Regions from separate parts of the Lentzea sp. NPDC042327 genome, predicted to be linked through region 1. Evidence: riboswitches for the same ligand, from Rfam matches in the RefSeq annotation. Region 1 holds a riboswitch; each other region holds the start of a gene.
The links. A riboswitch is a leader RNA that binds a small molecule or an ion and turns the genes downstream of it on or off. The one in region 1 is predicted to bind glycine.

Region 1 (7,395 bases):
CCGTGCCGCTGACCGTCGACCTGAGCGGTCTCGGCCCGCGGCGCGAAGGCATCGCGCACGCACTGGCCGAGGTCGCGTCGGCGCTGGCCGCGGCGGGCAACCGGCTCACCGTGGTGCCGGAAGCCCCGCAAGCCCCCTGAGCCCGATGGGTCTCGGCTCAGGCCGGCACGCGCAGTCGTCGTAGTCGTCCCGGGCCGGGTTCGTCCCAGGTCAGGTGGTCTCAGCTCAGGGCGGCGTCCACCGAGTCGTGCACGGCGAGCACCTCGCCCAGCCCGGTGGCCTCCAGCGGACGCGTCACCGCGCGCTTGGTCGCCACGACCTTCAGGGTCGCGTTGCGCTGGGGGGCCAGCCGCGCCGCCTCGACGAGCACGGCGAGTCCGGCGGAACCCAGGAACGTCACGCCGGTCATGTCCACCACGAAGGTGCCACCGTCGGTGAGGCCGTTCACGAGGGCGTCGCGCAGCGTCGGCGCGGACACCATGTCCACCTCGCCGGACACGGCGAGCACCGTGACGCCGTCGGACGGCTGCCGGGCCGACAGCTCAATGGTCTGCGGGTCCTGCACAGTCACCGATCTTCTCCCTACTCGGACCACGGGGAGCCGCCACAGCAGCGGTCCCCACCACGCGGCTGCTGGCTCAACCGCTGCGACATCACCGTACGGGAGAGGTCGCTCGACAGGACAGGTCGCTGCTTCCGTACCCCGGTCGCCGAAGACTCAAACCTGCAACTCCGCCCAAAGTTCGCGAGCGGTGTCATAGGCGGTCCGCGGCGGCACCGTGACGTCCTCACCAGTGTCCTCCAGGTCCCCGCCGACCACGAGCACCAGGGCCGCCGCGACGTCGCGGAGCTTCACGTTCGCGTGCTGGCTGGCCCGCACGAGCAGCTCGAACGCCTCGCCCGGCCGGCATCCCCGCGCACCCACCAGCAGCCCCTTGGCCTGCTCGATGTAGCGCCGGTGCTGCACCATCCGCACCATCTGGTCGGCCCGCAGGACCTCGCCGGCGCAGAACTGCACCACCGCGGCCGCCGTCGCGAGCAGCGGCTCGATCTCCTCGACCACCTTCAGGTCCTCGATGCCAGCCGGGTGGTCCAGGTAGACCGTCAGCACTATCGGTCCGCTGTCACCCCAGCTCCCCGGCACCGCCACCACGTGGTGACCGCCGAGCTCGGCGGTCACCTGCCGCTCGTCGCGGGAGGCGTCGACGAGTGGTCCCTCCCCGGCCTCCACCTGCGCCCGGTCCAGTTCCTGCGCCACGCCGACCGCCCGCAGCACCGCCCCGTCGGGCCACACCGACAGGCCCACCCCGCGGCAGCCGTCGAGCTGCGCGCCGAGGTGGTCGAGCAACCGGGAGAGGAGCTCCGGCCCGAATTTCACCTGGTCCACGCGGACACGTTAGGCCGCGCCGATCGGACTGACGAGATGGGTGGTCATCGGCGCACGACGAACGGTTGCGCGAGCAACGACGTGGCCATCCGCCGCGCTTCGGCCCCGAACAGCTCGGCGCGGCATTTGATCCAGTTAACGCTCCGGACCCGGAACGGACACGTGTTCTGAACCACAGTCAGCCAGAATTCGTTCACAGGGATAACGCCGGAGCCCCGGTGGCCGACATCCCTGGTGTCACGGAGGGACTGAGATGAGAACCGCCATGGAGACCGAGCCGCAGCCGGCCGAGCAGCTGCCCACCGCGCCGTGCAGCGTGGTGTGGAGCCGGGGTCACGCGTACGTGCTCGAGGGTTTCCGCGCCCGCTGGGTGGGCCGCGACGACCGCGGTCGCCCGTGCTCGCTCACCGGTGCCGAGATGCAGCGCCGCGGCTGGACGTTCACCCGGACGGCCTGAGCTCCCCCCACCCCACCGGGCCCCGTCCCCCGACCGGCCGCGCAGCTCCTGCGACCACCCGCACCGCGTGCCGTGACGCCATCCGGCAGCCCGTGCGCGGCCACTCGTTTAGAGTGCGGGTGTGCGTGACCCGGCTGATCGCCTGCTGACGATTCCGAACCTGCTCAGCGTGTTGCGGCTGGCCGGTGTTCCGCTCTTCCTGTACCTGTTGCTCGGACCCCGCGCCGACGGCTGGGCGCTGCTCGTCCTCGTCTTCGCGGGCCTGTCCGACTGGCTGGACGGCAAGCTCGCCCGTTGGCTGAACCAGATGAGCCGGCTGGGCGCGCTGCTCGACCCGGCCGCCGACCGCCTCTACGTGTTCTGCACGCTGCTGGCGTTCGTGGTCAGGGACATCGTGCCGCTGTGGATCGCACTCGTGCTGGTCGGGCGCGAGGTCGTCGTCGGCATCTGCCTGCTGGTCCTGCGGCAGCGCGGCTGGGGCCCGTTCGAGGTCACCTACCTGGGCAAGGCCGCGACCTTCAACCTGCTGTACGCGTTCCCCCTGCTGCTGCTCGCGCAGGGCGACTCGGCGTGGGCGCAGCTCGCACTCCCGTTCGCCTACGCGTTCACCGCGTGGGGTGCAGCGCTGTACCTGTGGTCGGCGCTTTTGTACGTCTACCAGTTCTTCTCGGCCCTGCGGGTCACTCCCGGAAAGGCCGCGTGAAAAGATCACCCCATACAGGTTCGGCACGAGGAGCGCAGTCAGTTGATTCCCGAGGAGCTTCGTTACACCGAGGAACACGAGTGGGTCGCCACAACAGGTGAGAACACCGTGCGCGTCGGCATCACCGACTACGCCCAGGAACAACTCGGTGACGTGGTCTTCGTCCAGCTGCCCGAGGTCGGCCACACCGTCTCGGCCGGCGACACGTTCGGCGAGGTCGAGTCCACCAAGAGCGTGTCGGACCTCTACTCGCCGCTCGACGGTGAGGTCGTCGCGATCAACGACGCCCTGGTGCAGTCGCCGGAGTCCATCAACTCCGACCCGTACGGCGAGGGCTGGATGGTCGAGCTCCGCCTGAACGACCCCGAGGCGGTCGAGGGGCTCTTGGACGCCGACGGGTACAAGGCGTTGGTGGAGAAGGAGTGACGTCGATCTTTCGCCGGATCTTCGGCCGGAAGGGGAGCCGCTCCTCGGGGGGCGACTCGAACGCGATAGGTTTTACCGGAAACGACGGACCCAGCAGCAGGAGGAGAGCTCAGGTGAGCACGAACGACGGCCCAGGCGTTCCGCCGGAGCAGTCCCCGGAGCGGACCTCCGTCTTCCGGGCGGACTTCCTCCAGGAGATGGAAGGCGGCGCCGAGGCGCCCGCACAGGAGCCGGCCGTTGCCGGTGTCGACGCCCTTCCCGCCGGTTCCGCGCTGCTCGTGGTGAAGCGCGGCCCGAACGCCGGTTCGCGGTTCCTGCTGGACCGCGACACGACGAGCGCGGGGCGCCACCCCGACAGCGACATCTTCCTCGACGACGTGACGGTCTCGCGCCGCCACGCAGAGTTCCGCCGGGAGGGCGGCGAGTTCGTCGTGATCGACGTGGGCAGCCTCAACGGCACCTACGTCAACCGCGAGCCGGTCGACCAGGCCGTCCTCGCGAACGGCGACGAGGTCCAGATCGGCAAGTTCCGCCTGGTCTTCCTGACCGGTCCCGGCTCCGCGGGAGCCTGACGGTCCGGGGCCTGCCGGTCCCGGGTCTGCGGGATGACGAGCGTCGGGGCGGTGCTCACGCAGCTCCGCCCCGAGTTCCACCGTGCAGTGCTGTTGCCGTCTTCTCCACTGTTTTGCGCCATTGAGCAGTTCGCCGCGCTCCGCAGGAGTTTTCCTGCGTCGAGCCCGAACGCACTCGTGCGCTGACCGCCTTTGCGCGGAACTCCTCCCGGTTCGCCGTGCTTTCCGGGAATCGGCCGGCCTCTTCCGCTCGTTGTACCCGGTGCGGGGAAGAGCGGGTTCGAGCGGCCATCGTCTTGATCACGTTCTGCCCGCAACGATTGAGCACACGGCCCGCTTGGCGGGTAGCGTCGAACGCGTGTGCCGGGGGATGCTCGGAGACGTTCCGGGTACTCCCCAACGAGTCAGAGGGAGGCGAGACCCGATGAGCGAGATGCGTGTCGTGGGCGTCCGGGTGGAGCTGCCCCAGAACCAGCCGATCCTCCTGCTGCGCGAAACCGAGGGTGAGCGGTACCTGCCGATCTGGATCGGCTCGGTCGAGGCCACCGCGATCGCGCTGGAGCAGCAGGGCGTGCGACCGGCCCGCCCGCTCACCCACGACCTGCTCAAGGACGTCATCGGGGCGCTGGGCCGCAACCTCGAACAGGTGCGGATCACCGACCTGCAGGAGGGCACGTTCTTCGCCGAGCTCGTGTTCGACGGCGACGTGCGCGTGTCCGCCCGCCCGTCCGACTCGGTGGCCCTCGCGCTGCGCGTCGGCGTGCCGATCCACGCGGAGGAGTCCGTGCTGGCGGAGGCCGGTCTGATCATCCCGGACGAGCAGGAGGACGAGGTCGAGAAGTTCCGCGAGTTCCTCGACTCCGTGTCTCCCGAGGACTTCCGGGGCGCCGACACCTGAGTTCCCCCGACTGTCGCTGACCGTCTTGTTCGGACCCGGCGCCGATCGGTGGGGTGTCCCTCGATCGGACTACTTTCCGCACATCATGGCCGCTAAACAATCACTAAACGTCACCTGAACGTCCTAGTTCGGGTGACGGTGCGGACCCCCGCCTCAGGTTGGGGGCCAACACTCCCCGCGCGTCGCGTTGACCTGCCCTCGGAGCGGTCTTACCGTCGAACTCGAGTGGACGTCGCCGGTCTGCGCGAGTGGACCAGGCGGCTTGACGGCCCCGACTTTCGTGGCCGTTGGCGAGGGGAGGCAGGCGTGGTCGAGGAAGCGCCCTTGCGGGCCGAATCCGGGCAGCAGGGTGAGCTGTTCCCGGACTCCTCGCTGCCGGACGAACTCGTCGGCTACCGGGGACCCGCGGCGTGCCAGATCGCCGGGATCACCTACCGGCAGCTCGACTACTGGGCCAGGACCGGCCTGGTCGCGCCGACGGTGCGGATGGCGCACGGCTCCGGCAGCCAGCGGCTCTACTCCTTCAAGGACATCCTCGTCCTGAAGGTCGTGAAGCGGCTGCTGGACACCGGGGTCTCGCTGCAGAACATCAGGGTCGCCGTCGACCACCTGCGCCGCCGCGGCGTGCAGGACCTGGCGCGGATCACGCTCTTCTCCGACGGCACGACCGTCTACGAGTGCACCTCCCCCGAGGAGGTCGTCGACCTGCTCCAGGGCGGGCAGGGCGTGTTCGGCATCGCGGTGAGCGGTGCGATGCGGGAGATCAGCGGGACCATCCACGAGTTCCCGGCCGAACGTGCGGACGGCGTGGAAATCGCGCCGATGACCGAGGACGAGCTGACCCGCCGCCGCCGGGAGCGCGCGACCGGCTGACCCGCTGTCGCCGGCTCAGCCGGTCCCGTCGCTGAGACGTAGGTCGCGTCGGTGGGGACTGGCGGGCCTGCCTGCGGGTACTCTTCACGGGTAGTCGCTGAACTCAGGCGGGAGAGACCGGGTGCTGCACCCGGCGCCGAAGGAGCAAGTTCCTCCCCGGGAACCTCTCAGGCACCCAGGACCGCGTGAGCGAGACGCCTCTGGAAAGCGGATCTCTCGAGATCCCGCCGACGGTGAAAGCCCGCTCTCGTGGCGGGTGAACCTCTCAGGCGCCCGATGCCGGGTACGGACAGAGCGGGGAGGGCACCAGGACACGTGTGCCCGCAGCCCCCCGGAGGCGTTAGATGACGCAGGACCGCATTCCGCTCGCCGCTCTCGAGCACGGCACCCCGTTCGCGGACCGGCACGTCGGCCCGCGCCCCGCCGAGCTCGCCCGCATCCTCGACGTGATCGGTGTCGGATCGCTGGAGGAGCTGGCGCAGCACGCGGTGCCCTCGTCCATCCACGAGCGCGACCTGGTGCTGGACCTGCCGGCGCCCGCCACGGAGACCGAGGCGCTGGCCGAGCTGCGCGCGCTCGCCTCCCAGAACCGGCCGATGACCCAGATGATCGGCCTGGGCTACTACGACACCGTGACGCCGGGCGTGATCCTGCGCAACGTCCTGGAGTCGCCCGCCTGGTACACCGCGTACACGCCGTACCAGCCGGAGATCTCGCAGGGCCGCCTGGAGGCGCTGCTGAACTTCCAGACGATGGTCGGCGACCTGACCGGCCTGCCGATGGCCAACGCGTCCATGCTGGACGAGTCGACCGCCGCCGCCGAGGCCATGACCCTGGTGCGCCGCGCGGGCAGGGCGAAGTCGAACAAGTTCGTCGTGGACGCCGACACGCTGCCGCAGACGCTGGCCGTGATCGAGACCCGCGCCGAGCCGCTGGGCATCGAGGTCGTCGTCGCCGACCTGTCGCAGGGCATCGAGGGCCTGGGCCTGGGCGGTGACTTCTTCGGCGTGCTGCTGTCCTACCCCGGTGCGTCCGGTGTGGTCCGCGACCAGGCCGCGCTGGTGGAGGAGATCCACGCCGCCGGCGCGCAGGCCGTCGTCGTCGCCGACCTGCTGGCGCTGACGCTGCTGCGCCCGCCCGGTGAGATCGGCGCGGACGTCGTCGTCGGCACCACCCAGCGCTTCGGCGTGCCGATCGGCTTCGGCGGCCCGCACGCCGGCTACATGGCCGTCCGCTCCGGCCTGGAGCGCCAGCTGCCCGGCCGCCTCGTCGGCGTCTCCGTCGACGCTGACGGCTCGCTGGCCTACCGCCTGGCGCTGCAGACCCGCGAGCAGCACATCCGCCGCGAGAAGGCGACCTCGAACATCTGCACCGCGCAGGTGCTGCTCGCCGTGATCGCCTCGATGTACGCGGTCTACCACGGCCCCGAGGGCCTGCGCGCCATCGCGACCCGCGTGCACCGCCTGGCCACCGTCCTCGCGACGGGCCTGTGCGAGGCCGGTCTCGACGTCGTGCACGGCGAGTTCTTCGACACCGTGCAGGTGCGCGTCGAGGGCCGTGCCGCCGAGGTCGTCGCGAAGGCCCGCGAGCTCGGCATCAACCTGCGCCTCGTGGACGCCGACGTCGTGGCGGTCGCTTGCGACGAGAAGACCACGCGTGCGCACGTCGTCGCCGTGTGGGAGGCGTTCGGCGTGACCGGGTCCGATGTGGACGCGATCGACACCGACACCGCCGACGGCATCCCGTCGGACCTGCGCCGCACCTCGGACTACCTGACCCACCCTGTGTTCCACGCGCACCGCTCCGAGACCGCGCTGCTGCGCTACCTGCGCGCACTGTCCGACAAGGACGTCGCGCTGGACCGCAGCATGATCCCGCTCGGCTCCTGCACGATGAAGCTGAACGCGACCGCGGAGATGGAGTCCATCACCTGGCCCGAGTTCTCGACGCTGCACCCGTTCGCGCCGGTCGAGGACGCGAAGGGCCTGCTGACGATCGTGTCGGACCTGGAGGCGTGGCTGGCCGAGGTCACCGGCTACGACGCCGTGTCGCTGCAGCCGAACGCCGGCTCGCAGGGCG
Region 2 (7,395 bases), on a different contig from region 1:
GGCGCGCAACATCGCGGCCGTCTCCGCCGTCGCGGACGCCTCCGTCGGCCTGCCGCACGTGCACCTGTCGACCGAGCGCGTGCTGGTGATGGACCGCCTCGACGGCGTGCCGGTCCGCCGTGCCGCGGCGGACGAGGGCCTCGCGCGCACGTTGCTGCGGTTCGTGCTGCGCCAGGTCGTGCTCGACGGCGTCTTCCACGCGGACCCGCACCCCGGCAACGTCCTGCTGCTCGCCGACGGCCGCCTGGGCCTGCTCGACTTCGGCTCGGTCGGCCGCATCGACTCGGCGCTGCGCTCGGCGTTGCAACGGCTGCTGCTCGCCATCGACCGCGGTGACCCGGCCGGCCTCACCGACGCGGTGCTGGAGCTGACCTCCCGCCCGGAGGACATCGACGAACAGCGCCTGGAACGCTCGCTCGGCCAGTTCATGGCCCGCCACCTCGGCGCCGGCATGCGCCCGGACGTGGAGATGTTCGGCGACCTGTTCCTGATCGTGTCCCGCTTCGGCCTGAGCATCCCGCCGGAGGTCGCGGCCGTGTTCCGCGCCCTGGCGACCCTGGAGGGCACCCTCGGCGTGCTCTCCCCCGGTTTCGACATCGTCGTGGAGTCACGCGCGTTCGCCGCCGAGCAGATCTCCGAACGCCTCACCCCCGAGTCGGTCCAGCGCACCCTCACCGAGGAGCTGCAGGCCGTCCTGCCCGTGCTGCGCAGGCTGCCGCGGCGCGTCGACCGCATCACCGGCGCCGTGGAACAGGGCCGCCTGAGCATGTCGATGCGCCTGTTCGCCGACGAACGCGACCGCGCCTACGTGACCGGCCTGCTGCACCAGGTGATGCTGACCGTCCTCGGCGCGACCGCGGGCGTGATGGCCGTGCTGCTGCTCGGCGCCGGCGGCGGCCCGCAGGTCGTGCCGGACCTGGGCCTCCACCAGGTGCTCGGCTACAACCTGCTGATCATCTCGGTGCTGCTGGGCCTGCGCGTCGTCGTGGCCGTGTTCCGCCCGCGCCGCGCCTAGGTCCTTTGTGCACCAGCCACGGCGTGAGCGCTGAGCACCGGAGCGGCACCCGGTGCGTCGAGACGACACACGTTCGGGTTCCAGTCGCTGAACCCGCGCCACTGGCGGATTGTCCGGCGCACCGCGGTGGGCGACCATCACCCGATGAGTTGTGAGACGGGCGTGCGGTGGAAGTGGATACCGTTCGTCGTGCTCGGCTTCGTGCTGCTGAGCTGGATCGTGTTCGAGGCGCTGAACCTGATCGACTTCGAGGGGGTCGTCACCTGGGTGCGCGGCATCGACCCCGTGTGGGCCGCGGCCGTGATCTTCGCCCTGCTCGTCGTCGACGTCCTCCTGCCCGTGCCGTCCACTCCGCTCATCGTCCTCGCCGGAACCGCGTTGGGCCTGCCGTTCGGCCTGGTGCTCGCGGTCGTGGGCTCCCTGGGCTCCTCCGCGGCGGGCTACGCACTGGGCCGCTTCGCACGCCCGTGGCTGGTGCGGCGCGTCGTGACCATCGAGGAGCTGCGGGAGATGCGGCGGTGGGGACGGCAGTTCGGGCCCTGGTTCTTCGGGGTCGCACGCGGAATCCCGATGATGGCGGAGACGGTGTCCGTGTCGGCCGGGGTGTCGCGGGTGTCGTTCGGGACCTTCATGACGTCCACCCTGCTGGGAACCGTCCCGATCTGCGCGGCCTACGTCTTCGCCGGGTCGCGGGCGGACACCGTCGAGCAGATCGTCATGATCAGCGCATTCGGTTTCCTGGCCACCGCCGGGTTGTTCTACCTCCTGCGGCGTTTCGTGAAAACACCGTAAACCGCTTGCGCGGTGTGGTTTCCTGTAGTCAGGCCCGGTGCGCAGCAGAGGGTTACTTCGGCATCTCAGGTTCGACTCCTGAAGGCCGGCCAGTCCGGCTCTTCGCCCACCCCGGTGGGCAGTCACCTTCTGCGCCTTGACCTCGGGCCACCCTTCTGCCACGCCACCGAGTTCCTGAGAACAATTCGGTGGCGTGGCGTGGTTGTCTGTACGTGCACCCGGTGCGAAACCTTTCACCGCAAATGGGGCGGTCGCGGGTTCGAATCCCGTCAGCCGGATTCCTGTCCGCTGTGCGCTCCCCCGTCTCGCCTCCCGAGGGGGAAGAGCCATGTCGAAGTTCAACGTCCTGAAGGCGCGTCCGTTCGGGAAGAGCCCCATCGGGTCGAAGCGGTCCGGCCGCACCCACGAGGGCGGCGTCGGCTACGAGCGCACCGCGCTGGGCGAGCTGTTCCTGCTGGCCGTGTCGAACATGGGCGGCGAGCAGACGTTCTACGAGAGCGGCGGCACCCGCGACGAGCGCTACGCGCAGTTGGTGCGCACGGCGGCGTTGCAGGATCCCGAGTGGACGGCGCGGATGCTGGCGTGGCTGCGCGGCGAGGCGAACATGCGGACCGCGGCACTGGTCGGCGCCGCCGAGTTCGTGAAGGCGCGGCTCGAGGCCGGTGCCGACGCGGGCGTGACGAACCGCGCGGTCGTGGCGTCGGTGCTGCAGCGCGCGGACGAGCCGGGCGAGCTGCTGGCCTACTGGACCGCGGTCCACGGCCGGGCCGTGCCGAAGCCCGTCAAGCGCGGCATCGCGGACGCGGTGCGGCGGCTCTACGACGAGCGGTCGGTGCTCAAGTGGGACAGCGAGGCGCGCGGTTTCCGCGTGGCCGACGTGCTGAACCTCGTGCACCCGTCGCCGAGCGCGGCCTGGCAGGGCGACCTGTTCCAGTACGTGCTCGACCGCCGCCGCGACCCGGACGTCACCGTGCCCGAGTCGCTGCGGACCGTCGCGGCACGGCGGGAGCTGATGGCGTGGCCGGTCGAGCAGCGCCGGGCGTTGTTCGGGCGACCGGACGCGGCGGACGTGCTGCGGCGGGCCGGGATGACGTGGGAGTCGGTGGCCGGGTGGTTGCAGGGTCCGATGACGGCGCAGGTGTGGGAGGCACTGGCACCGTCGATGGGTTTCATGGCCGCGATCCGCAACCTCAGGAATTTTGACGAGGCGGGCGTGTCGGACGAGGTCGCGGCGCAGGTCGCGGCCCGGCTGGCCGACCCCGGCCAGGTGGCGCGGTCGCGGCAGTTCCCGTTCCGCTTCCTCTCGGCGTACGAGGCGGCGCCGAGCCTGCGCTGGGGCCACGCGCTCGACCGGGCGCTGCAGGCGTCGCTGGGCAACCTGCCGGCGCTGCCGGGCCGGTCGCTCGTGCTGATCGACACCTCGGGGTCGATGACCTGCACGGGCTACTCGGCGCGTTCGAAGGTCACGCCGGCCAAGGCCGCGGCCGTGTTCGGCGTGGCGCTCGGGGCCAAGGGCGAGCAGGTCGACGTCCACGGGTTCGCGACCGGCGTGTTCCGCCACGAGCTGCGGCGAGGGGCGTCGGTCATCAGCGAGGTCGACCGGTTCCTGGGCAGGGTCGGTGAGGTCGGGCACGGCACCGACGTCATCGGTGCGCTGAAGAGCTCGTACCGAGGGCACGACCGGGTGTTCATCATCTCGGACATGCAGACGGTCGCCGGGCCGGGCGGTGCCGGGGTCGACGACGTCGTGCCGCGGCACGTGCCGGTCTACGGGTTCAACCTGGGCGGGTACCGGCAGGGGGCGTTCGCGTCGGGCACGGGGAACCGGCACGAGTTCGGCGGCCTGACGGACGCGACGTTCCGCGCGGTTCCGCTGATCGAGGCGGGGCGCGACGCCGACTGGCCGTTCTGAGCAGGCAGGCCCGCACACGCGCTGTGTGCGGGCCTGCCGTCCGAGCGAGCACTAACTTTTCGTAAGTGCAATGGGGTACCCTCGCGGACATGGAGTTCACCGTGTTCGCGAAGGCGTGCCCGTCACGTCCCACGCTGGAGCACGTCACCGGCCGGTGGGGCAGCCTGACGCTGAGCGCGCTGGTCGACGGGTCGCTGCGGTTCAACGAGCTGCGCCGCCGGGTCGACGGCGTCAGCGAGAAGATGCTGTCCCAGACGTTGCACGCGCTGGAGCGCGACGGGCTCGTGCACCGCGACGCGCAGCCGACGAACCCGCCGCGGGTCGACTACAGCCTCACGCCGCTCGGGCGCGAGACGGCGGAGAAGCTGATGGCGTTGATCGTGCTGCTGGAGTCGCGGATGCCGGACGTGATCGAGGCCCAGCGCCGGTACGACGCCAGGCCCTGACCGGCCTCAGCACTCGATGACGTTGACGGCGAGACCGCCGCGCGCCGTCTCCTTGTACTTCACCGACATGTCCTTGCCGGTGTCCCGCATGGTCTTGATGACCTTGTCCAGCGACACGAAGTGCGAGCCGTCGCCGCGCAACGCCATGCGCACCGCGGTGATCGCCTTGACGGACGCGACGGCGTTGCGTTCGATGCACGGGATCTGCACCAGGCCGCCGATCGGGTCGCAGGTGAGGCCGAGGTTGTGCTCCATGGCGATCTCGGCGGCGTTCTCGACCTGCTCCGGGGTGCCGCCGAGGACCTCGGCGAGACCACCGGCGGCCATCGAGCACGCGGAGCCGACCTCGCCCTGGCAGCCGACCTCGGCGCCGGAGATCGAGGCGTTCTCCTTGAACAGCACGCCGATGGCGCCCGCGGTGAGCAGGAACCTCACCACGCCGTCGTCGTTCGCACCGGGCACGAACCTGGTGTAGTAGTGCAGGACCGCGGGCACGATGCCGGCCGCGCCGTTCGTCGGCGCGGTGACGACCCGGCCGCCGGCCGCGTTCTCCTCGTTGACGGCCAGCGCGAAGAGCGTGACCCAGTCCATGACGCGCAGCGGGTCGGTGACGAAGTGCTCGCCCTCCAGCCGTTTGCGCATCTCGGCGGCGCGGCGGCGGACCTTGAGACCGCCGGGCAGGATGCCCTGCTCGGTGCAGCCGCGTTCGACGCACTCCTGCATCACGTGCCAGATGTGCAGGAGCCCGGCCCGCACCTCCTCCTCCGAGCGCCACGACAGCTCGTTGGCCATCATGATCTCGCTGATCGACAGGCCGGTCTCTCGGCAGCGCGCGAGCAGCTCGTCGCCGGTCAGGAACGGGTGCGGCAGCGGGGTCGAGTCGGGTTTGATGCGGTCGCTGCCGGACGCGTTCTCGTCGACGACGAAGCCGCCGCCGATCGAGTAGTAGACGGCGTGCTCGACCGGCTCGTCACCGCGGAACGCCTCGAAGCTCATGCCGTTGGGGTGCAACGGGAGCGACTTGCGGCGGTGCATGACGAGGTCGCGGTCGTGCGCGAAGCCGATCTCGTGCGTGCCGCCGAGCCGCAGCCGTCCACTCGCGACGATCTCCTCGACGCGGTGGGCGGCGGCCGCGGGGTCCACCTCCTCCGGGAGGTTGCCCTCCAGGCCGAGGAACACGGCCTTGGGGCTGCCGTGGCCGTGCCCGGTGGCGCCGAGCGAGCCGAACAGCTCGACGTGCACGCGGTCCACTTCGGACGCGCGGGCACCGAGCTTCTCGACGAACATGGCGGCGGCGCGCATCGGGCCGACGGTGTGCGAGCTGGACGGCCCGATGCCGACGGAGAACAGGTCGAAAACGCTGATCGCCACTGATCAGTCCTTCGTGGTGGGTGCGAGCGGGTCAGTCCGAGGTGAGCTCGGCGTACTTGGCCGCGGTGAGCAGGTCCTCCGCGGAGTCCACGCGCACCTTGAACAGCCAGCCGGCGCCGTACGGGTCGGTGTTGATGATCGCCGGGTCGTCGACGACGGCGGTGTTGACCTCGAGGACCTCGCCGGTGACCGGGGAGAACAGGTCGCTGACGGACTTGGTGGACTCCAGCTCGCCGCAGACCTGGTTGGAGACGACCTCGGCCCCGACCTCGGGGAGCTGGACGAAGACGATGTCACCCAGCGCGTCCGCGGCGTACTCGGTGATCCCGCAGGTCAACGGGTCCTGGGTGCCCGGCGTCCAGTCGACCCACTCGTGTTCGGCGGTGTAGAGCAGGTTCTCGGGGAACTCCACGGCGACTCCTCTGGCAGATGACGGGCAGGAAACGTGCGCCCCCTCCGCCGTGCAGAGTTGCCTACCCCGAGTGGTCTTGCTGCCTGAGAGTGTGCGGGAGCTTGCCCCTTCGGCGCCCCGACCAGCTCGTCGAGGTCTCTCCCACCCGGGTTCTGGTGCCCGTCAGGGGCACCGCGGCCGTTATTCAGTTCCGGTGGGAACGCTATGTGGGCCCGCCACCGGGTGTCAACGCGGGACCGGTACAGGCGTGGCGCAGGTCGCTTTGTCCCAGCAGCACAACCGGCCTGGTCCCGAACAGTGCAACCCGCACAGTGACATGACCTCCCGGCTGCCCCACATTGTGAGATAGCAGCCAGCCGAAACGGAGGAGTCATCGTGCGGATCGCCGTTCCTCGCGAGATCAAGAACCACGAGTACCGCGTCGCCCTCACGCCGGCCGGGGCCCACGAGCTGACCAGCCGGGGCCACGACGTGTACGTCGAGCAGGGCGCCGGTCTGGGCTCCGCGATCACCGACGAGGAGTACCTCGCCGCGGGTGCGAAGGTCCTCCCGACCGCCGACGACGTCTGGGCCGAGGGCGACCTGGTCCTCAAGGTCAAGGAGCCGATCGCGGAGGAGTACCCCCGCCTGCGCTCCGGCCAGACCCTCTTCACCTACCTGCACCTCGCCGCCGACAAGCCGCTGACCGAGGCCCTGCTGGCCTCCGGCACCACGGCCATCGCCTACGAGACGGTGCAGCTGCCGAACCGCTCGCTGCCGCTGCTCGCCCCGATGTCCGAGGTCGCGGGCCGCCTCGCCCCGCAGGTGGGCGCGTTCAGCCTGATGAAGCCCTCCGGTGGCCGCGGCGTGCTGCCCGGCGGCGTCCCCGGTGTCGCCCCGGCCCGCGTTGTCGTGATCGGCGGCGGTGTGGCCGGTGTCAACGCCGCCACCATCGCCGTCGGCATGGGCGCCGACGTGCAGATCCTCGACACCAACGTCGACCGCCTGCGCCAGATCGACGCCCAGTTCCAGGGCCGCCTGCGCACGCTCGCGTCCAACTCGTTCGCGATCGAGCAGGCCGTCCGCGAGGCCGACCTGGTCATCGGCGCCGTCCTGGTGCCGGGTGCCGCGGCCCCGAAGCTCGTCTCGAACGCGCTGGTCGCGGAGATGAAGCCGGGTTCGGTGCTCGTCGACATCGCCATCGACCAGGGCGGCTGCTTCGAGGACTCGCGCGCCACCACGCACGCCGAGCCGACCTACGAGGTCCACAACTCGGTGTTCTACTGCGTCGCCAACATGCCCGGCGCCGTCCCCCGCACCTCCACCTACGCGCTCACCAACGTGACGCTGCCCTACGCGGTCGCGCTGGCCGGCAAGGGCTGGGAGAAGGCGCTGAAGGACGACCGTTCGCTCGCCCTGGGCCTCAACGCGCACGCCGGTCAGCTGACCAACGGCCCGGTGGCCGAGG
Region 3 (7,395 bases), on a different contig from region 1:
CCGACGCCGCGGCCGCGGTGGGAGCCCCTGACCCACATCGAGCAGAGGTGCAGGCCGGTGGGCTTCGGCGTGGCACCGACCAGCCCGACCGGCTCCGGGGCGAACGCGATGAGCCTCAGCCCCCGCTCGACGGCCTCCCGCCAGTCGTCCTCGGTGAACGCCTGCTCGTGAGCCAGCGCCGACCCGAAGCCGCCGGGGTCGGTGGCCAGCGCCTCCAGCCGCACGTCACGCCACACCCGCCAGTCGTCCTGGCTGACCCGGTGAATCCGCACACCGGGCAGTCTGACCGACCGAGGTGGTTTTTTCGCTCAGTTTTTCGGGTGACGGGCAGGCGCGGCGGTCATGGCGTCGGCCACCCGCCGGTGGTTTCGTTGACCGCATGGCAGAGCGTCGATCGCGGTGGATGGACAGCGACCTGGACCAGTTGCGCCAGCTCGCGCGCACGTTCATGGAGAAGGAGGTCGTGCCGCACCAGGAGCGCTTCGCCGAGCAGAAGCAGGTCGACCGCGACCTGTGGACCAAGGCGGGCGAGCTCGGGTTGCTGTGCCTGAGCATCCCCGAGGAGTACGGCGGCGGTGGCGGCACGTTCGCACACGAGGCCGTTCTGCTCGAAGAACAGGCACGTGCCGGCGACAGCTCGTGGGGCAACAGCGTCCACAGCGGCATCGTGGCCCACTACCTCAACTCCTACGGCACCGAAGAGCAGAAGCACCGCTGGCTGCCCAAGCTCGCGTCCGGCGAGTACGTCGGCGCGATCGCGATGTCGGAACCCGGCGCGGGCTCGGACCTGCAGTCCATCCGCACGAAGGCGATCCGCGACGGCGACGAGTACGTCATCAACGGCTCCAAGACCTTCATCACCAACGGCGTGCACGCCGACCTCGTGGTCGTCGTCGCGAAGACCGACCCCGGTCAGGGCGCGCAGGGCATCTCGCTGCTCGTGGTCGAGCACGACATCCGGCGCGGCCGCGTGCTCGACAAGGTCGGCATGAAGGGCCAGGACACCGCCGAGCTGTTCTTCGACGACGTCCGGGTGCCCGCGGAGAACCTGCTGGGCGGCCAGGAGGGCATGGGCTTCGTCCAGCTCATGCAGCAGCTGCCGCAGGAACGCCTCATCATCGGCGTCGCCTCGATCGCGGGCATCGAGGCCGCCGTCGACGTGACGCTGAAGTACGTGAAGGAGCGCACGGCGTTCGGCAAGGAGCTGATCAAGTTCCAGAACACCCGCTTCAAGCTCGCCGAGTGCGCCACCGAGGCGGCCGTGACCAGGGCGTTCATCGACGAGTGCGTCGAGAAGCACCTCAAGGGCGAGCTCGACGTGCCGACCGCCGCTATGGCGAAGTACTGGGCGAGCGACCGGCTGAGCCGCGTCGTCGACGAGTGCCTGCAGCTCTTCGGCGGCTACGGCTACATGAACGAGTACCCGATCTCCCGCGCCTGGACCGACGCCCGCGTGCAGCGGATCTACGGCGGCACGAACGAGATCATGAAGGAAATCATCGCGAGGTCGCTGTGAGCGGGCCGCTCGCGGGGCTGAAGGTCGTCGAGCTCGCGGGCCTCGCGCCCGCGCCGTTCGGCTGCATGGTGCTCGCCGACCTCGGCGCGGACGTGGTCCAGGTGCACAAACCGGGCGCCCACCCGGCGGTCCCCGGTGACTTCCTCGGCCGCAACCGGCGCTCGATCGCGGTCGACACCCGCACGCCCGAGGGCGCCGAGCTGGTGCTGACCCTGGTCGAACGCTCGGACGTGCTGGTCGAGGGCTTCCGGCCGGGCGTCACCGAACGGCTCGGCATCGGGCCCGCGCAGTGCCTGGCCCGCAACCCGCGCCTCATCTACGGGCGCATGACCGGGTGGGGCCAGGACGGGCCGCTGGCCGACCGGGCCGGGCACGACATCAACTACATCGCCGTCGCGGGCGCGCTGGAACCGCTCGGCCGGGCCGGCGGGCCACCGTCGTTCCCCATCAACCTCCTGGGTGACTTCGGCGGGGGAGGGCTGCTGCTGGCCCTCGGCGTGCTCGCCGCGCTGTACGAGAGGGAGCGGTCCGGGCGCGGCCAGGTCGTGGACGCGGCCATGGTCGACGGTGCCGCGCTGCTCACCACGTTCCTGCACGGCATGCGCAACGCGGGCATGTGGTCCGGTGGCCGCGGCGAGAACATGCTCGACGGCGGGGTGCCGTTCTACGACGTCTACGAGGCCGCGGACGGCAGGTACGTGGCCATCGGCGCGCTGGAGGAGAAGTTCTACGCCGACCTGGTGCGCGTGCTGGGGCTGGCGGACGCACCGTCGCGCAACGACCCGGCCCGGTGGCCTGAGCTGCGCGAACACATCGCGGCGGCGGTCAGGACCCGCACCAGGGACGAGTGGGCCGACCTCGCGCGGGACACGGACGCCTGCCTGGCGCCGGTGCTGACCCCCGCCGAGGCGGCGGAGCACCCGTTCACCGCGGAGCGCGCCACCTTCGTGGACGTCGCCGGTGTGCGGCACCCGGCGCCGGCGCCCCGGTTCGACCGGACCCCGGCGGCGGTTCCGACCCCTCCGGTGCCGGTCGGGGCGAACACCGCGGAAGTGCTCGCGAACATGGGTGTGGCGGAAGACCGAATTGCGGAACTGCGGCGGGCTGGAGCAATTGCGTGAACGGTCGGAGGCGCATTAATGACGACACCACGCCGTGACGGAGCGTGATGCCGGGCATTCGGCATCCGGGTGAGGCCCGGTGCACCTGTGTCTTGTCCAAGCTGTGGGATTCGAGGGTCCTCGCGCTCACCTCGTGCCCAGGACATCGGCGCTGGAAACCGGCGGCTTTAGCCGCCATTCGAGTGACAACAGGCCCGGTGCAGACGTGCGGTGGCGGTGGATCCGCCGCCCTGCCTGGCGTGGTGGTTGTTCATCGCACGGGTGAATGAGGGAGCATGTCGGGTGACACGGGCGGTTCGCCGCCCCACCTGTGAGCGACATGGACGGAGAGGGACCTGTGAACCTCAAGAAGGTGCTGGTGCTGGCGGGCGTCGCGCTGGTGCTGTTCCTCCTGATCACCCAGCCGGAAGAGTCCGCGTCGGGGGTCCAGACGGCCCTCGGCTGGCTGCGCGAGGGTGCGGAGTCGATCATCACCTTCGTCAGGAGCCTCTTCGGGACGGCCACCCCCGTCGCCTAGTGACCCTCGGTGATCCTCGGCCCTCCGCGTTGAGCCGGACGGGTGGAATGAGGCCAATCACGCACTGGTAACGGGTGTTCTGGCGATTCAGGGTCTGGCGATTGTCAGACCTACCGAATACCTTCCGCTGCAATGGCCGATCCCCGACCGACGAGGAGGCATGGATGGTCGAGGACTCCGGGGTCCACGAGCTGTTGCAGCAGTGGGCGGCTGAACGGTCTGACGACGCAGAGATGCAGGAGGTGAACCGGATCAAGAACGCGTGGCTCGCGGAGGCTCCCCCCTCGGCGCCCGGCATCCCCGTGCAGCGGGGAGGCAGGAGTGGGCCGCGTGGCTTGGTCAAGGTCGACTCGGCGGATCCGGCCTACGTGGCCGCGATGCGCAAGCGGGCGCCGGAGGCACCCGAGGCACTGCTCGCCGCCGCGGCGAGCTACTGGCAGCTGGTGGGCGACGTCGCCGAGGCCGAGCAGTGGTGGGACGCGGGCATCAGCCCGCTGGACCAGCGCGCGCTCGACTACCGCGCCGCCGGCCTCACGCCTGCCGACCTCGGAAGGCGCCTGGGACCGATGACGGTTCTCCAGCACCTCCGCCGCGGTTCGGCCGCGGCCTGGTGCGTTGCTCGTCTGCAGAGGCAGCGCCGGGACGGCGTGGCGTAGGAGAAGCGGGCTGTCGAGGCATCGGCAGCCCCGAAGTTCACTCGCAAACGGGCACGCGCGCTCCCGTGGCGCGCTACCCCTCACGGGTGGCCTCCTGACAGGAGGCCTCACCCCAGTAGTGTGGAGGTCGTGCGCGGCCTCCTTACTCCCCAGCGTGTGCTGATCGCGCTCGCCTGTCTGGCGGCGCTGGTCCTCTGCTGCGGGCTCGCGTGGTGGCAGTGGCAGCGCTTCGAGTCCGCGAGCGGCACGTTCCAGAACCTCGGGTACGTGCTCCAGTGGCCGCTCTTCGGCCTCTTCCCCCTCTTCATGGTGTGGCGGTTCCGCCGTCTCGCGCGCCAGCGCCGTGACGAGGCTCTCTCCGCACCGGAGCCGGTTGCACCCCCCGTCGCACCGGTGACTACCGTTGACGCCGTCAAACCCGCGCCTGTCGAGCACTTCGACGACGAAGAAGACGCGGAGCTCGCGGCCTACAACCGCATGCTCGCGGACCTCAACGCGCGGGACGGTCGTTGAGCGAAGGCGGGCAGATGAAGGGTGCGTTGACCCGGTTCCGGGTCATGGCTTACGTGGTCGGTGTCTTCCTGCTGCTGCTGGTCGTGGCGATGGTGCTGAAGTACGCCGCCGGCATGGACCAGGCGATGAAGGTCGTCGGCCCGATCCACGGGTTCCTCTACGCCATCTACCTGGTGCTTTCGGTCGACCTGGCGCTGAAGCTGCGCTGGTCCATCAAGGGCACCGCGCTCGTGCTGGTCGCGGGGACGATCCCGTTCCTGTCGTTCTGGGCGGAGCGCAAGGTGGTGGAGAAGACTGCTCAGGGCGTGCCGCTGTGACGTTCGGCCTGCTAGCGTCTGGGGCAACCAACTGAACACGGCCGTCGATGTCGCGCGGGAGAGCTCCCTTCAGCGGGAGCGCCGAAGGAGCAACTCCTCCCCGGAATCTCTCAGGCACAGATACCGCACGACGAAGGCAACTCTGGAAAGCAGGCTCATCAGGAGCCTCGCCCACGGTGCAAGTCGCTCCGGCGACGAAGCTCTCAGGCTCATGACAGAGGGGGAGGCTCGCTCTGGTGAGGAGTCTCCGGTGGACCGTGTCATTCTTCTGTTGCCTCAGCCGGCCTGGCCCGGCTCTTCGGCGCACCCTGGAGGAGCGTTCTGATGTCCCGCCTCACGCCACTGAACGCTGAGCACGAGTCGCTCGGCGCGATGTTCACCGACTTCGCGGGCTGGAAGATGCCGCTGCGCTACTCCAGCGAGCTGGCCGAGCACCACGCCGTGCGCACCACCGCCGGCCTGTTCGACCTCACGCACATGGGTGAGATCGTGCTGACCGGGCCGCAGGCCGGTGCCGCACTCGACTACGCGCTGGTCGGCCACATCTCCGCGCTCGCGGTCGGCAAGGCCCGCTACACGATGATCACCCAGGCCGACGGCGGCGTGGTCGACGACCTGATCGTCTACCGGCTGGGCGACGAGGAGTTCATGGTCGTCGCCAACGCCTCGAACGCCGCCGTGGTCGCCGAGGCGCTCGTCGAGCGGGCCGCCGGGTTCGACACCGTCGTCACGGACAGGTCCACGGACTACGCGTTGATCGCGATCCAGGGCCCGAAGTCGGTGGAGGTCCTGGCCGGGCTGACCGACACCGACCTGTCGACGGTGAAGTACTACGCCTCCTACCCCTCGAAGGTGGCCGGGGTGGACGCGCTGCTCGCGCGCACCGGCTACACCGGCGAGGAGGGCTTCGAGCTGTTCGTCGCGCCCGACGACGCCGCCGCAGTGTGGACGGCGCTGCTGGAGGCCGGGCAGCCGCACGAGCTCAAGCCGTGCGGTCTCGGCTGCCGCGACACGTTGCGCCTGGAAGCCGGAATGCCGTTGTACGGCAACGAGCTGACCACCTCGCTCACCCCGTACCACGCGGGTCTCGGCCGGGTCGTGAAGCTCGACAAGCCGGGCGACTTCGTCGGCCGCGAGGCGCTGACCGAGGTGTCCGAGTCCGATGTGGACTCCGTGCTGGTCGGCCTGAAGACCCCCGAGCGCCGCGCGCCCCGCCACGGTTACGCCGTGCTGAACGGCGACGAGGTCGTCGGCGAGGTGACCTCGGGCGCGCTGTCGCCGACCCTGGGCTACTCGGTGGCGATGGCCTACGTGAACCGGGCGAGCTCCGCGCCCGGCACCCCTCTGCTGGTGGACGTCCGCGGCAAGAAGCAGCCGGTCGAGGTCGTCGCACTTCCGTTCTACAAGCGCGCCAAGTAGGGAGATCCTCCAGATGTCCGACCAGTTCAACGCCTCCCTCGCGGAGTACGACCCCGAGGTCGCGCAGGCCGTTGCGGCCGAGCTGGCGCGCCAGCAGGGCACCCTCGAGATGATCGCCTCGGAGAACTTCACGCCGGTCTCGGTGCTGCAGGCCCAGGGTTCGGTGCTGACCAACAAGTACGCGGAGGGCTACCCCGGCCGCCGCTACTACGGTGGCTGCGAGCACGTCGACGTCGTCGAGCGCCTCGCCATCGAGCGCATCAAGTCGCTCTTCGGCGCCGGTTTCGCCAACGTCCAGCCGCACTCCGGCGCCCAGGCCAACGCCGCCGCGATGTTCGCGCTGCTGCAGCCCGGCGACACGATCCTCGGCCTGGACCTCGCGCACGGCGGTCACCTGACCCACGGCATGCGCATCAACTTCTCCGGCAAGCTCTACAACGTCGTGCCGTACCACGTCTCCGACGGTGACGGCCGCGTCGACATGGCCGAGGTCGAGCGCCTCGCCACCGAGCACCGCCCGAAGCTGATCGTCGCCGGCTGGTCCGCCTACCCGCGCCAGCTGGACTTCGCCGAGTTCCGCCGCATCGCGGACTCGGTCGAGGCCTACCTGATGGTCGACATGGCGCACTTCGCGGGCCTCGTGGCCGCGGGCCTGCACCCCTCGCCCGTCCCGCACGCCCACGTCACGACCACGACGACGCACAAGACCCTCGGCGGTCCGCGCGGCGGCGTGATCCTGTCGAACGACGCCGACATCGCCAAGAAGATCAACTCGGCGGTGTTCCCCGGCCAGCAGGGCGGTCCGCTGGAGCACGTGATCGCCGCCAAGGCCGTGGCGTTCAAGCACGCCGCGTCGGAGGAGTTCGCCGACCGCCAGCGCCGCACCCTCGACGGCGCCCGCATCCTCGCCGACCGCCTCTCGCAGCCCGACGTCGCGCAGGCCGGCGTGAAGGTGCTGACCGGCGGCACGGACGTGCACCTGGTCCTGGTCGACCTGGTCAACTCCGAGCTGGACGGCAAGCAGGCCGAGGACGTGCTGCACCGGATCGGCATCACGGTCAACCGCAACGCGGTCCCCAACGACCCGCGCCCGCCGATGGTCACCTCGGGTCTGCGCATCGGCACCCCGGCACTGGCCACCCGCGGCTTCGGCGAGGGGGACTTCACCGAGGTCGCCGACGTGATCGCCGAGGCCCTCAAGCCGGGCGCCGCGATCGACGAGCTGCGCGCCCGCGTCGAGGTGCTGGCCGCGAAGCACCCGCTGTACTCCACGCTCTGACCCTGCGGCAACGAAGGGGCGGCACCGGACCTCCGGCGCCGCCCCTTCGCCGCCTGT

Region 2: another riboswitch for glycine. It lies ahead of gcvH (glycine cleavage system protein GcvH); the one in region 1 lies ahead of gcvP (aminomethyl-transferring glycine dehydrogenase).
Region 3: another riboswitch for glycine. It lies ahead of gcvT (glycine cleavage system aminomethyltransferase GcvT); the one in region 1 lies ahead of gcvP (aminomethyl-transferring glycine dehydrogenase).

What each region holds. Positions count from the first base shown of each region.
Region 1 is NZ_JBEZBX010000006.1:365,347-372,741, reverse strand. Features, by position in the region: gene AB0A63_RS18620 (ATP-binding protein) at 1-140, shown strand, start outside; gene AB0A63_RS18615 (STAS domain-containing protein) at 221-571, opposite strand; gene AB0A63_RS18610 (ANTAR domain-containing protein) at 719-1,387, opposite strand; gene AB0A63_RS18605 (hypothetical protein) at 1,641-1,844, shown strand; gene AB0A63_RS18600 (CDP-alcohol phosphatidyltransferase family protein) at 1,966-2,547, shown strand; gene gcvH (glycine cleavage system protein GcvH) at 2,590-2,973, shown strand; gene garA (glycogen accumulation regulator GarA) at 3,087-3,545, shown strand; gene AB0A63_RS18585 (bifunctional nuclease family protein) at 3,970-4,443, shown strand; gene AB0A63_RS18580 (MerR family transcriptional regulator) at 4,750-5,316, shown strand; glycine riboswitch at 5,415-5,510, shown strand; gene gcvP (aminomethyl-transferring glycine dehydrogenase) at 5,661-7,395, shown strand, end outside.
Region 2 is NZ_JBEZBX010000009.1:146,875-154,269, reverse strand. Features, by position in the region: gene AB0A63_RS23855 (AarF/UbiB family protein) at 1-1,015, shown strand, start outside; gene AB0A63_RS23850 (VTT domain-containing protein) at 1,160-1,807, shown strand; gene AB0A63_RS23845 (TROVE domain-containing protein) at 2,136-3,719, shown strand; gene AB0A63_RS23840 (helix-turn-helix domain-containing protein) at 3,809-4,165, shown strand; gene AB0A63_RS23835 (L-serine ammonia-lyase) at 4,172-5,536, opposite strand; gene gcvH (glycine cleavage system protein GcvH) at 5,568-5,948, opposite strand; glycine riboswitch at 6,010-6,102, opposite strand; gene ald (alanine dehydrogenase) at 6,324-7,395, shown strand, end outside.
Region 3 is NZ_JBEZBX010000005.1:118,355-125,749, reverse strand. Features, by position in the region: gene AB0A63_RS14405 (GNAT family N-acetyltransferase) at 1-272, opposite strand, end outside; gene AB0A63_RS14400 (acyl-CoA dehydrogenase family protein) at 380-1,516, shown strand; gene AB0A63_RS14395 (CaiB/BaiF CoA-transferase family protein) at 1,513-2,637, shown strand; gene AB0A63_RS14390 (hypothetical protein) at 2,975-3,154, shown strand; gene AB0A63_RS14385 (helix-turn-helix transcriptional regulator) at 3,319-3,810, shown strand; gene AB0A63_RS14380 (hypothetical protein) at 3,940-4,323, shown strand; gene AB0A63_RS14375 (DUF3817 domain-containing protein) at 4,338-4,640, shown strand; glycine riboswitch at 4,686-4,776, shown strand; glycine riboswitch at 4,777-4,868, shown strand; gene gcvT (glycine cleavage system aminomethyltransferase GcvT) at 4,965-6,059, shown strand; gene glyA (serine hydroxymethyltransferase) at 6,073-7,338, shown strand.